DNA from 4 places in the Rhizobium sp. PP-CC-3G-465 genome. Region 1 is predicted to be linked to each of the others. Evidence: predicted binding sites of a transcription regulator. Region 1 holds the regulator's gene; each other region holds the start of a gene.
The links. The regulator PhoB, encoded in region 1, activates phosphate uptake and scavenging genes when phosphate is short. The targets are predictions, from matches to a motif close to TGTCATNNANCTGTCAT.
Positions count from the first base shown of each region.

Region 2: C8J33_RS15675 (NAD-glutamate dehydrogenase) is a predicted target of PhoB. The motif match lies at 1,670-1,686, and genes of this name have one in related genera.
Region 3: C8J33_RS15080 (DUF2794 domain-containing protein) is a predicted target of PhoB. The motif match lies at 2,181-2,197, and genes of this name have one in related genera.
Region 4: C8J33_RS15590 (DUF1045 domain-containing protein) is a predicted target of PhoB. The motif match lies at 2,386-2,402, and genes of this name have one in related genera.

Region 1 covers NZ_SLYH01000001.1:2,137,560-2,141,057, forward strand. The annotation lists gene C8J33_RS10085 (GcrA family cell cycle regulator) at 306-878, shown strand; gene phoB (phosphate regulon transcriptional regulator PhoB) at 1,036-1,719, opposite strand; gene phoU (phosphate signaling complex protein PhoU) at 1,909-2,619, opposite strand; gene pstB (phosphate ABC transporter ATP-binding protein PstB) at 2,675-3,490, opposite strand.
Region 2 covers NZ_SLYH01000003.1:319,403-322,900, forward strand. The annotation lists gene C8J33_RS15665 (carbonic anhydrase) at 1-455, opposite strand, end outside; gene pdxY (pyridoxal kinase PdxY) at 579-1,454, opposite strand; gene C8J33_RS15675 (NAD-glutamate dehydrogenase) at 1,694-3,498, shown strand, end outside.
Region 3 covers NZ_SLYH01000003.1:175,514-179,011, forward strand. The annotation lists gene acnA (aconitate hydratase AcnA) at 1-783, shown strand, start outside; gene C8J33_RS15075 (DUF1223 domain-containing protein) at 978-1,787, shown strand; gene C8J33_RS15080 (DUF2794 domain-containing protein) at 2,218-2,613, shown strand; gene C8J33_RS15085 (GNAT family N-acetyltransferase) at 2,656-3,213, opposite strand; gene C8J33_RS15090 (Bax inhibitor-1/YccA family protein) at 3,352-3,498, opposite strand, start outside.
Region 4 covers NZ_SLYH01000003.1:293,064-296,561, reverse strand. The annotation lists gene phnN (phosphonate metabolism protein/1,5-bisphosphokinase (PRPP-forming) PhnN) at 1-388, opposite strand, end outside; gene C8J33_RS15595 (alpha-D-ribose 1-methylphosphonate 5-triphosphate diphosphatase) at 385-1,527, opposite strand; gene C8J33_RS15590 (DUF1045 domain-containing protein) at 1,528-2,235, opposite strand; gene C8J33_RS15585 (gluconokinase) at 2,616-3,110, opposite strand; gene fba (class II fructose-bisphosphate aldolase) at 3,212-3,498, opposite strand, start outside.

The DNA of each region.
Region 1 (3,498 bases):
CCGCTGTCAACAAAAGTCCCGGAATTACAGCCTTGTCGCGCGTTTTTCAGGCGCGATGCTTTCTGGAGAAAAGGCCTTGCAAATATATCACGCGGTGACAGCAAGTTGGGGAAAACCCAAAAATCGATTCGGGTCGATTCCCCGGACTCTTGTCAGGGAGTCACCCCGTCTCTAGGTTAGCAAATAATTGCTAGACGCATGCGGCGGACCTAGTCACCAAAAGAGTCAAGGCGTTGCAGCTTCGGAGCCATCCGGGGCGCGGTGAGGGATTCGTCCTTCAGGAACGGCCTGGAACGGAGACGACCATGAATTGGACTGACGAGCGGGTTGAGAGACTGAAGAAGCTCTGGGCCGAGGGGTTGAGCGCGAGCCAGATCGCGGCGCAGCTCGGCGGCGTCAGCCGTAATGCCGTCATCGGCAAGGTTCATCGCCTGTCGCTTCCCGGTCGTGCCAAGGCCGGCGGTGCCGCCCCGAGCGCAAACCGCCCGAAGCGTCCCGTCGTCGCCGCACGCCCGGCAGCCCCGGAAGCCGTCGTCGCCAACGCCGCTCCGCGCGCAGCACCGCTGCGCCCCATGGCGCGCCCGGTCAGCACGATGAACGTGATCGAGGATTCCGAAAGCGCCTTCGCACCGGAAACCGCACTGACGGTGACCGGCAGCGGGACAAGCGGCGCAACGGGCAGCAATGTCGTCGTGCCGATGTCGCGCAAGCTCGTGCTGACGCAGCTCACCGACCGCACCTGCAAGTGGCCGATCGGCGATCCGATGAAGGAGGAATTCCACTTCTGCGGCAACGACTCTCCGGATAGCTCACCCTACTGCACCTTCCACGCCAAGCTGGCCTACCAGCCCTCGGCCGAGCGTCGCCGCGCGCGATAAGCGCCTGGCAGACCACAAACGAAAAGGCCTTCTTCGTCCCGCGAAGAAGGCCTTTTGCGTTATGTATGATGGAGGATCTTGTCTGCACCGGGCCCAGGCAATCGACAGCCATGCAGCCTTCGAAGACGTTACGCTTCGGGATTGAAGCGTAACGTCTTCAGCTTTCCAGCGAGTAGCCTGCGCCCCGCACCGTGCGGATGACGTCCTGCATATTGGAGAAGTTGAGCGCCTTGCGCAGGCGGCCGACATGGACGTCGACGGTGCGCTCGTCCACATATATGTCATGTCCCCAGACGCCGTCGAGAAGCTGCGAGCGGGAGAAGACGCGACCGGGCGAGGCCATGAAGAATTCGAGCAGGCGAAACTCCGTCGGCCCGAGGCGGACTTCGCGGGTCTTGCGGTGAACGCGGTGCGTTTCGCGGTCCAGCTCGATATCGCCGCATTTCAGAAGCGAGGACAGGACTTCGGGACGCGCACGGCGCAGCATGGCTTTCACGCGCGCAATCAGCTCGGGCGTCGAGAACGGCTTGACGACATAATCGTCGGCGCCGGTGGCAAGTCCGCGGACCCGCTCGCTCTCCTCGCCCCGCGCCGTCAGCATGATGATCGGCAGGCGTTCCGTTTCGCTGCGCTGGCGCAGGCGCCGGCAAAGCTCGATGCCGGAAACGCCGGGCAGCATCCAGTCGAGGATCAGAAGATCGGGCAGCCGCTCCTGCAGCCGCACCTCCGCCTCGTCGCCCCGGTTGATGGTGTCGACATCGAAGCCTTCGGCCTCGAGATTGTAACGCAGGAGGACGCTCAGCGCTTCTTCATCTTCGACAACGGCAATTTTCGGCTGCATTTCTGGACTCCGTAGTGCCCTTGTCGCGTGACAAGGCTTTCGCCAGAACCCGAGGGTGGCGATCATCGTTGACAGTTTTCATGCGTGGCGCAGAGGCCACCGGATGGCTGCATACCTTCAGCCGAACGTCCGCCGGCCTCAAGACCGGAGGCGATGGCGCAGGAGCATTTCGGCTCCCGCGCCCCTCGCTCAGGTGGCGAGTGCGCCGACGGTGTTCGACGAGTCGTCTTTCGGACGTTCGCCCAGCGGCTGCGCACCGGTCGTCATGTAGTAGATCGTCTCGGCGATGTTGGTCGCATGGTCGCCGATGCGCTCGATGTTCTTGGCGCAGAACAGAAGATGTGTGCAGGGTGTGATGTTGCGCGGATCTTCCATCATGTAGGTCAGAAGCTCGCGGAACAGCGAGGTGTAGATCGCGTCGATCTCGCCGTCGCGCTCGCGGATGGCCTTCGCCTTCTCGGCCGAACGGGATGCGTAGACATCCAGCACTTCCTTCAGCTGCATGAGCGTCAGTTCGGCGAGATGCTCGATCCCGCGGGACAGCTGCCGCGGCAGGCTGGCGCTGGAGACGGCGATGACGCGCTTGGCCGTGTTCTTGCCAAGGTCGCCCACGCGCTCGAGATCGGCCGCGATGCGGATCGACCCCATGATTTCGCGCAGGTCGGCCGCCATCGGCTGGCGCTTGGCGATCGTCACGATCGCCTTCTCGCCGATCTGGCGCTCGGCGTCGTCGAGCACGACGTCGTCGGAGATGACCTTCTGGGCAAGGCCCAGATCGGCATTGACGAGGGCGCGAACGGATTCGGCCACCATCTGCTCGGCAAGGCCACCCATCTCGGAGATACGGCGGCTCAGGTACTTCAGGTCTTCGTCATAGACGGATGCGATATGGGTTGCCATGGATCCTGTCCTTGGAGTTCGGTCACGGGCGCAAAGCTGTCGGTCGGGCAACCGATCAGCCGAAGCGGCCCATGATGTAATCCTGGGTGCGCTGGTCATCCGGATTGGTGAACATCTTGTCGGTGTCGTTCTCCTCGACGAGATTGCCGAGGTGGAACATGGCGGTGCGCTGCGAGACGCGGGCTGCCTGCTGCATGGAGTGCGTGACGATCACGATCGTGTAGTTGGCGCGCAGCTCGTGGATCAGCTCCTCGACCTTTGCGGTGGCGATCGGGTCGAGCGCCGAACAGGGCTCGTCCATGAGGATGACCTCGGGGCTGACGGCAACGGCGCGCGCGATGCAGAGACGCTGCTGCTGGCCGCCGGAAAGGCCGGTGCCGGACTCGTGCAGACGGTCCTTGACCTCGTTCCACAGACCAGCCTTCTGCAGGCTCTGCTCGACGATGGCGTCGAGTTCGGCCTTGGTGCGGGCGAGACCGTGGATCTTCGGGCCATAGGTCACGTTTTCGTAGATGGACTTCGGAAACGGGTTCGGCTTCTGGAAAACCATGCCGACGCGCGCCCGCAGCTCGACGACGTCGATCGAGGGATCGTAGATATCACCGCCGTCGAGCGTGATCTTGCCCGTGACCTTGCAGTGGTCGATCGTGTCGTTCATGCGGTTGAGCGTCCGCAGGAAGGTCGACTTGCCGCAGCCCGAGGGGCCGATCAGCGCCGTGACCGTGTTTTCGCGGATGTTGAGGTTCACGTCGAACAGCGCACGCTTTTCGCCGTAGTAGACCGACACATCCTTGCCGATCATCTTGTGAGGGACAGCATTCATCTTCTGATCGACCGCCTTTTCGAGAGTCGCTTCTGACATCATGTTCATTATTTTCT
Region 2 (3,498 bases), on a different contig from region 1:
TCCGCCGCCGTCATCATGTCATTGCCTGCGATCTGTTCGGCCGCCGGCTTCAGCATGTTCATCCATTTGCCGATGAAATCTCCGGGCGACAGAGGCTCGGCGCTGCTATCGAGCACCGCCTTGATACCGCCGCAGCGGCCATGGCCCATGACGACGATATCCTTGACACGCAGCGACTGGACCGCGAATTCCAGCGCTGCCGAGGTCGAATGATACTGTCCATCGGGCTCGTAGGGCGGAACCATGTTGGCGACGTTGCGCACCACGAAGAGTTCGCCCGGTCCGCTGTCGAAGATGGTTTCCGGCGCGGCGCGAGAGTCGCAACAGGCAACGATCAGCGTCTTCGGCTGCTGTCCGGTGTCCGCCAGCGTCTTGTAGCGAGCCTGCTGCTCGGTGAACCGGCCGTTCATGAATTTCTGGTAACCGCCCAGCAGGTGCTCGGGAAAATGATACATGTGCCTGTGCCCTTTTTGCTGCCTCGTGTTTAAGCGCCGAATGCCCGATGAGGCAAGAGTAACGCGGTCAGCTGGGTTAATTTGCGGCGCGCCGGGCACGACGCCAGCCCGCAAATCCCCGTATCAGCGCTTGCGCGTCTGCGACGGATGCATCAGATGCCGCATCTGCACCAGCGACATCGGCCCTGTCAGGCAATGCGCGTCCTGCTGCAGCGTCAGCTCGTCCGCGCCGCGCCGTGCCGAGCGGGCCACCATCTCGAACACGCTGGCGGTGGCAAGCTGCAGCGCCTTCTCCTCGCTCTGCCCCTCCAGCAGCCGTCCCAGAAACAGCGCGGCCATCAGGTCGCCCGTCCCGTTCGGCGGATTGTCCACCAGCCGGTGCTCGGCCAGCAGCGCATGATGTCCGGAGAGGTAGAGATTGCCCGTGCTGCCGTTCATCATGGCGATCGCCGACGTTACCAGCATGCGCGATGGCCCGAGCGCCAGGGCGGCATCCAGAATGGCCGCATTGCTGTCGAGCGCCGCATTCGAGAGCCAGGACAGTTCGAACCGGTTCGGCGTGGCGAGCCCCGCCAAAGGCAGCAGCCTGTCCCGGATGCCCGAGGCCACCGGTTCCGGCACATAGAGATCGCCCCGGTCGCCGATCACGGGATCGCAGGCATAGATGAGGTGAGGATTGCGCGCCTTCAGCGTCTCGACCAGCCGTGCCACCGCCTCGACCTGCTGCGCATTGCCAAGATAGCCAGACAACACGGCCCGAACCTCGCCCACCCAGGGGGACGCGGCAAGCTCGCCCAGCATCGCATCGAACGTATCCGGGTCGATCGCCATCCGCGTCGAGCGTCCATGGCCGGGATGCCAGGGCATGATGACCGTCGGCACGGCCCACACGGTAAAACCCAGCGTCTCCAGCGCAAAGACGGCGGCCCTATTGCCGACGGAGCCGCGCATGACGTGGCTGGAAATGACGATAACGGCACCGGCAGCGGTCTCGGACATGCAGCAGGTCTCTCTCTCGGGTTCTCCCGCCAGATCGCCTGACGGTCATGCCGCTGTCAACTGCGCATGGGAAGAGGAGCAGGTGCCTCGAGAGGACGAGATCACGTATCCGCTCTGCTCTACCCATCGTCTGCGGAGACCACGGCCGTGCTTTGGAAGAAACAGGCAGGCTTAGCGGTCGCAAATGCGAATTGTTCTGCTAGGTTCACGTAAAAATAACGGCTGGAGGACGAAACACCATGGGCACGCGACATCATCCGAAGAAAACCCGCTTGATCGGCGAGATCGAGCAGGCGGCAGAACGCCTCGGCCAGCCCTTCCTGTCGCCGGCCATCCTTTTCGGACGTGCGAGCCCTGACGATATCGCCGCCTATGATGCCGGCATGCTCGCCGCCGCCGCTGCGCACGCCTATAAGGAAGTGACCGCCCGCAAGAGAAACACATCCCGCGTCACCGTTACGGATCTGGAAAGCGTGAAGCCCGGCGGCGCGCCAGTCTCCGTTCTCTGCGTCACCGACCGCAACATGCCCTTCCTCTATGATTCCATCATGGGTGAGGTCACGAGCCGGCACCGTGATCTCTCGCTCGCCGTCCACCCGATCCTGGTGGTGTCCAAGGGCGCCGCGCCCGTGCTGTTCGATCCCGAGGAGGAGAGCGATCCGACGGATCGCGTCAGCCATATCCAGATCCACCTCAGCCACCTCGTGGCCGAGGAGGCGACGGCACTGGTGGGAGCGATCGAGACCGTGCTTGCGCAAGTGCATCAGGCCGTGGGCGACTGGGAACCGATGAAGACGCTTCTCGGCGAAGCCATGGGCGAACTGGAAGGGCAGACGGCAAGCGACCGCGACGCCGACCGCAAGGAGGCGCTCGCTTTCCTGAAATGGCTGCGCGACGACAACTTCACCTTCCTCGGCATGCGCGAATACAGCTATTCCGGCGATGGGCAGAAAGCGACGCTCGACCGCGGCACCGGCCACGGCCTCGGCATCCTTTCCGATCCGAACGTGCGCGTGCTGCGCCAGGGACACGACGCCGTCGTCACCACGCCGGAAATCCTCGCCTTCCTGCAGGGTCCGGATTTCCTGATCGTTACCAAGGCGAACACCAAGGCCCTCGTCCACCGCCGCGCCTATATGGATTACATCGGCATCAAGCGCTTCGACGCAAAGGGCAACGTGATCGGCGAACTGCGCGTCGTCGGCCTCTTCACCTCGACGGCCTATACGCGCTCGGCCTCCGACATTCCACTGCTGCGGCTGAAGGTGCGCCGCGTCATCGAGCATTTCGGCTTCGATCCGCACAGCCACTCCGGCAAGATGCTGATTAACACGCTGGAATCCTACCCGCGCGACGACCTGTTTCAGATCGATGTCGAAGAGCTGCAGGTGTTCTGCGAGCAGATCAACGAGCTCGCCGATCGCCCGCGCGTACGCGTCCTGCCGCGCATCGACCGCTTCGATCGCTTCGTCTCGATCATCGTCTACGTGCCGCGCGAACAATATGATTCCCGCGTGCGCGAGCGTATCGGCGATGTTTTCAAGGATGTCTACGAGGGCCGGGTTTCCGCCTATTACCCGGCCTTTCCGGCCGGCGGGCTCGCCCGCGTCCACTTCATCATCGGCCGTTCCGGCGGCACGACGCCGCGTGTCGCCCAGAGCACGCTGGAAGATGCCGTCCGCGAGATCGTCACGCGCTGGTCCGACCGTTTCCATCTGCTCGCCCGACGCGACGGTGTCTCGCTGAGCGTGAGCGAAGGCTATCAGGCGGCCTTCACCCCCGCTGAAGCCTATGCCGACCTGCCCGACATCGCGGCCGCGCAAACGGACGACCCGATTCGCATCGCCTTCTACGAGCGCCACCGACTGCAGGACACGCCATCGGAGACGGCCGGGGAGGACACGTCGAACGCCGATCGCCTCGAACTGAAGATCTTCCACGCCGACCGCGCCGTCTCGCTGTCCCAACGCGTGCCGCTGCTCGAAAATCTCGGCTTCCGCGTCATCAGCGAACAGACCCACGACCTCTCCGTTTCCGATACGAA
Region 3 (3,498 bases), on a different contig from region 1:
GACGACGATTCAACCTATGTGCAGAACCCGCCTTATTTCGTGGGCATGGGCAAGACAGGCTCCGGCATCTCCGACATCAAGGGCGCCCGCGTCCTCGGTCTCTTCGGCGACAAGATCACGACCGACCACATCTCGCCGGCCGGTTCGATCAAGGCGGCATCGCCTGCCGGTGCCTACCTCACGGGCCACGGCGTCGGCGTTGCCGACTTCAACCAGTACGGCACGCGTCGCGGTAACCATGAAGTGATGATGCGCGGCACCTTCGCCAACATCCGCATCCGCAACCACATGCTCGGCCCGAACGGCAAGGAAGGCGGCTACACCTTCCACTATCCGTCGAAGGAAGAGATGTCGATCTACGACGCGGCCATGCAGTACAAGGAAGAGGGCGTTCCGCTCGTCATCTTCGCCGGTGGCGAATACGGCAACGGCTCGTCGCGCGACTGGGCGGCCAAGGGCACCAACCTGCTAGGCGTCAAGGCCGTGGTCGCGGAAAGCTTCGAGCGTATCCACCGGTCCAACCTCGTCGGCATGGGCGTCGTGCCCTTCGTCTTCGAGGCCGGCACCACCTGGGCTTCGCTGAACCTCAAGGGCGACGAGATCGTCACCATCGAGGGCCTGACGAACGTCCAGCCGCGCGAAAAGCGCACGGCCGTCATCACCTATGCCGATGGCACGGTGAAGGAGGTCCCGCTGATCTGCCGCATCGATACGCTGGATGAGGTCACCTACATGAACAATGGCGGCATTCTGCAGACGGTTCTGCGCGACCTCGCAGCCTAAGGCGCCATGACCTGAAAAAACGCGAAGGCCGGAACCCCGTTCCGGCCTTCTGCATGTCCGACGGTACCTCTGCCGCCTTCGCCGAAATTTCACTCCAACGTGACTTTGTGTTGAGGACGCTGCGGCGTATGAAAGAGCGGTTTCCGGCTGCCGCAATCCTGCCCGAATTGGAATCTGCCCGAAGTGGACCCTGCATGCCCGCCTCCAAGACCTCTCGCCTGAGCCTGATCGGCAGTCTCTTCCTGCTGGCAGCCCTTCCGGCCGCAGCTGAGGAAGCGACACGGGAAGCAGTGCCGCAGACGACGCAGGTGAAGACAGCGGACAGCGGGCTGGAAGTGACGCAGCCGAAGGGCGTCGTGGAACTGTTCACGAGCCAGGGCTGCGCCTCCTGCCCTCCCGCCGACGCTGCGCTGAAGCACCTGATCGACGACGGCTCCATCGTCGCCCTCTCCTATCACGTCGATTACTGGAATTACCTTGGCTGGGCAGACACGCTCGCCTCGAAGGAGAACACCGCACGCCAGTATGCCTATGCCAAGATGTTCGGCCGCAACGGCGTCTACACGCCTCAGGCCGTGTTGAACGGCCGCGATCAGGTGAACGGCGCCAATCTCTCGGGCATCAAGGGACGTCTGATCGCGCTCAGTGGTGCGGACGCGGGCATGAAGGTGCCGATTTCGGCGGAGCGCAAGGACGACGAGATCGACATCACCATCGGAGAAGGTAACGGCAAGGCCAATGTCGTCATCGTCTACTTCAACCGTCAGAAGGTGGTGGACGTGGAAAAGGGCGAAAACAGCGGCAAGAAGATGTCCTACTGGCACGCCGTGCGCGACATTCAGACGATCGGCATGTGGGACGGAAAGTCCGCCCGCTTCGTGCTGCCCGCCTCTGTGCTCGACCAGGAAAAGGACAGCGGCTGCGCGATCCTGCTGCAGCAGATGAAGGACGCGGAAACCCCCGGCGCCATCGTCGGGGCGGCAACGCTGATGGCAGCGCAGTAGACGTGCCGCGAGACGCCAGAGAATTGCCCGGTCCGGCATATCGAGGGCTGGGGGCTGAGGGTTTCGATATCACCGGACCGGGCGGTCAGGGTGGCACCGGCCTGAGGCCGATCCCGGTATGACCATCCATGCTCTCGCGTGACCGGAGGTCGGACAGGACGAGAGGCACGGAGATCCCAAGCCGGCGACACAAGAGACGCTGATCGACCGGCCGGGCGGCGCGCGGCACTTCGGAAAATCGAAGCAGCGGCGACGGGGCAGAGTTAACCGCCGAAATCAGGCACCGGTTTGACCGCAATGCGGCGGTGCAAAAAAAGCCGTCGCTACAGCAATACCCATCCGCCCTTGCGCGCATGCCATTCAAGCTTGATTTTCAGCCGTACTCAGGCACACTGTTACCGTCCTGTCATAACAAAAGGCCGGAATGTGCATGACCGATCAGACGGATTTGCAAGGTCGCCAAACCCTCAAGGCATCTGAAAGCGTGGTCGTCGATCTCAGCGACTATCGACATGCCAAAGATCCTCTTCCCGTGACGTTCCATCGCCGAGAACTCGACCAGATCCTGTGGGTCTATGGCCGTATGGTGGGAGAAGGCGAGTGGCGCGACTATGCGCTCGACCATATGCGCGACAAGGCGGTCTTCTCCGTCTTCAAGCGCTCGGGCGAACAGCCGCTCTACCGTGTGGAGAAGGTGCCGAAGCTTGCCGCCAAGCAGGGCGCCTATGCCGTGGTCAACACCCACGGCATGATCCTGAAGCGCGGGCACGAGCTGCAGCAAGTTCTGAAAATTTTCGACAAGCTGCTGAAGGTCGTGAAGAGCTGAGCTTGCGGGCGGTGGCCTTGAGGGCCTCTGCGGAAAGCGGGATCAGGCCCCGTAGAGCGTATCCGGATAGACGCCATCGGCCGGCACCGAGTCGAGGCCTTCGCCGAGCGCCAACTGCATGAACGTGGTATCGAGCCAGCGGCCGAACTTCAGCCCACTCCCCTTCACCGTGCCGCAATCGACAAACCCGGTGGACCGGTGGACGGCGATCGACGCGGGATGCGCACCGCCGATGACGGCCACCATCTGGCGGAAGCCGAGATCCGTGCAGCGCGCGATCAGTTCCGTCAGAAGCGCCTTGCCGACACCGCGTCCCCGGGCCTCCGGCGCGAGATAGATCGAATCCTCGACGAGAAACCGATAGGCGCTGCGCGTGCGGAAAGCCGAGGCATAGGCATAACCGATCACGACCCCGTCCGCGTCTTCTGCGACGATATAGGGATAGTTGTTGCCGGTGATCGTGGAGAAGCGCGTCGTCATTTCCGCCTGGTCGGGTACGGCGATCTCGTAGGTCGCGACGCCGTTGCGAACGGACTCGCTGTAGATGTCCGTAATGGCAGGAATATCGGCAAGGGAGGCATCGCGCAAAGTGAAGGACATGGCAGAATCTCAAAAGACATCGGTGTCCGCAAGTTCCTTCCACATTCCCCCAGCCCGATCAAGACGGTAGCGCCTGCGCACGAAAAAAGGCGGCCGAAGCCGCCTTTCCCAATGATCAGGTGGAGACCTGTCTTGTGCTTAGTTGCGGTTTCCGAGGAAGCGCAGCATGAAGAGGAACAGGTTGACGAAGTCGAGATAGAGCGTCAGCGCACCCATGATCGCCTTACGCCCAGCAGCCTCAAACCCATCGCCTTCGAAGTACATTTCCTTGATGCGCTGCGTATC
Region 4 (3,498 bases), on a different contig from region 1:
CTACGATATTGACGACTGCCACGCGCGGAAACGCGTCCCGAAAACTGTCGAGCACGGCGCGGCTGCCATTGGCAACCAGCGTGCGCCCTTCCTCGAGCTTGGCGTAGCACGCGATGGGGATGCCGTAATGAAGGCCGTGGGCCTCCCAATGCACGGCGAATGCGCCCTTTTCGGCACGGGCGCTGAAATCCTCAGGCGATATCGCTTCGTGATCCTCTCCGCCGGCATCCTGTGCGCGCGTGATCACGCGACGGACGAGCTCGACCTCGGCCGATCGGGCCTTCAGCCGGGCCATGGCATAGTCGATGACGCTGTCCTTGCCGGCGCCGCTGGGGCCGACGACGACGATCATGGCACCGGTGCCGCCCGTCGGGTGATCCGGGGTCATGCGACACGCCGCCCGTTGCGCCAGACGGAGCGGACGATCGGCACGCCGCTCGGCCGCTCGACGCGCACGAGGTCGGCACGGCGGCCGACCGCAATCCGTCCTCGGTCGTCGAGACCGACCGTGCGGGCCGGATTGTCGCTGACGAGCGCGATCGCTCTTTCCAGGCCGAAGCCCTCGATCGCATCGGCGAGCAGGAAGGGGGCGTGGATAAGGCTGAAGGGCACGTAGTCGGAAGAGAGCACGTCGAGCACGCCGCGCTCGGCGAGATCGCGGGCTGCGATGTTGCCGGAGTGCGAGCCGCCGCGCACGACGTTCGGGGCGCCCATCAGAACGCTGAGACCAGCCTTGTGGGAGAGATCGGCGGCTTCAAGGCTGGTCGGGAATTCCGCCAGCTTGACGCCGAGGTCGATCGATTCCGTCACGTGAGCCGCCGTCGCATCGTCATGGCTGGCGATCGGGATGCCGCGGGCAGCGCAGATGTCGGAGAGCGCGATCCGATGGCGGGCGGAATTGCGTTCCGACAGCGCGAGTTGCTTCTCGACATAGATCGCGAAGGCCTCGTCCGAGAGGCCGCGCTTGATCTTGTAGTAGAGAATGTACTGATCCATCGTCTGGAACTGGCGCTGGCCCGGCGCGTGGTCCATGAGCGAGACGAGGCCGACTTTCGGATCGTCGCGGAAGGCGTCGAACTGGTCGAGCACGTTGTCGGTCGAGACCTCGCAGCGCAGATGAATGCGGTGGTCGGCACGCAGGCGGTTCTCCCGCTCGGCCTCGGCCAGCGCATCGGCCATGGCGCGCATTTCGCCCGTGGCAAAGCCGTCGTCGCCCTCCGCAGAGCCCATGCGCAGACAATCGAAGACCGTGGTGATGCCGGAGGTGACGATCTGCGCGTCATGCGCCTGAATCGCCGCCATCTTCATCCAGCGCAGGCCGGGGCGTGGGGAATAATGCGTTTCCAGATGGTCGGTGTGCAGCTCCACGAGGCCCGGAATGAGGTAATCGCCCTCGAAGTCCTCGCCGCTGTGAAGCGCGCCGGTCGAGATATCGGCAATCTCTCCGTCGCGTACGAGGACGGAGCCTTTTACGATTTCATCCGGCAGGACAATGCTGGCATTGGTGAAGATCTGCTCAAGGGCCATTCATCTGTCTCCTTCGGTCGCGGCATCGCCCAATGGCATCAGCGAGTGGACGGTAAAGGGGCTGCCGCGCTTCGGCTCGATGAAGAGCGCGAGTGCGGTCACGGGCAGTGGCTTTTCCAGGAAGCCGGCGAACGCCTCTTCGAGCGCTGCCCGCACGGCCGGGCGCCGCTCCTCGGGAACCGTGCCGGTCAGCGTCATGTGAAAGCGGAATTCGTCGAAAACATAGGGGTAACCCCAGTTTTCCAGGTTCTCTCGCTGTGCCGTGGGCAGCATTTCCGGATTTCGCCGGGCAATGTCTTCCGCCGACAGGGCCGCACGAAAGGGCTCGAACCGGCGCACGGTCTCGGCGGCAAAGCGTGAGAGCGCATCCGAGGGGGCGCCGGGAACGAGCGCGAAGAAGGGGCCAAGCTGGCCGAGCGTGAGGGACGGGATCTCGAAGGGTTCGCTTTCGGCGGAGAATTCGTCGAGAGCTGCCAGCAGCTCGGTTTCCGTGCGGTCGGGCGCAAGCTCGAAGGGTGCCTTCAGCGTGGCGTGGAAGCCGTAGCGCCGGGGCTCGGCCGTCAGCGTGCCCAGCTCTTCCGTCGTAAAACCGGGAACCTCAGGTGTCGGCACCCGGCCATCGAGAAAGGCGTCCCGCGACAGCCAGGCCGCGGCGGCCAGCGTCAGGGCATCGTCTTTCGGTGGGGTGAAATAAAGGGCGTAGCGCATCGCATCCTCGATCATGGCCTGCTTCCGGTCTTTGCGCATTCGGCAAAGCCTTGGCGGTCGTTCCTGTTCCACATCGTCCGAGCACCGGGAGACGCGTGTCGAAGCGGATGTGGTCTTTGCCGTCGTTTGCGGCACGCGTGTCATTCTCATGTGACGACGTCATGACATCGCCTGTGGTTGCCGCCTCACATGTCTTTCGGCTGCATTTCCCGTTCCTGTGAGCGGCGGAGAATCACAGGTGCCGCCTTACCGAATGTCCTTAAAGCGCTTTTGCCGCCGGAGTCACGGGGTGCGTGCGCTTCAGGACAGGCCGGGTTGGGCTGCGTCAAAAATGACGCAGATCAGGTGCCGGAGACGAAGGAGATCCCGCAAGAAGGCTCTCACGCGGTCCGCAGATCGGCGAGGCCTTCCAGGGCGGCGGCAATGACAGCGTCGAGCGGCCGGTCGATGTCGACGGTGACGACGAGGTCTTCGCCCGTCGGGGCCTCCAGCGTCCTGAACTGGCTGTCGAGCAGCGAGGTGGGCATGAAATGGCCGGTGCGATGGCCCATGCGGGATTCGAGGACGGCCCGGGTGCCCGTGAGGTAGACGAAGGCGAGCCTGCCGCCCGCCGCTTTGCGCAGATGGTCGCGATAGACCCTCTTCAGCGCAGAGCAGGACACCACGACCGCGTGACCTGCGTCGGATCCCTGATGCAGGGCCTGGCCAACGGTGTCGAGCCACGGCCAGCGGTCCTCGTCGGTCAGCGGCGTGCCCGCCGACATCTTGGCGATGTTTTCGGGCGGGTGCAGGGCGTCGCCCTCGATGAAGTCGGTCGCAAAAGCCCCGGCGATGGCCTCGCCGACGGAGCTTTTGCCGCAGCCACTGACGCCCATGACCACGACGGGTACGGGCAGGTGAACGACCGTCCCCTCCTGCGGGGCGGTGCGGGGGGCGGAAGGCCCCCCGTTTATGCTATCGATGTCCGGCACGTGGATCAGGCCATCTTCGCGTAGGTGGCGGCCATATCGGCCATGCGCTTGATGCGGATCGACGATGCCTTGCCGGCGGTTCGGAAGGCCTCGAAACGCTCCAGGCAGACATCGGTCATCAGGGCCGTCGCGGGCTTCAGGTAGCTGCGCGGATCGAAATTCTCCGGCTTCTCCTTGAAGCACTTGCGGATCGTCCCGGTCATCGCCAAACGCAGGTCGGTATCGATATTGACCTTGCGCACGCCGAAGGGAATGCCGCGCTGGATTTCCGATACGGGCACGCCCCAGGTCT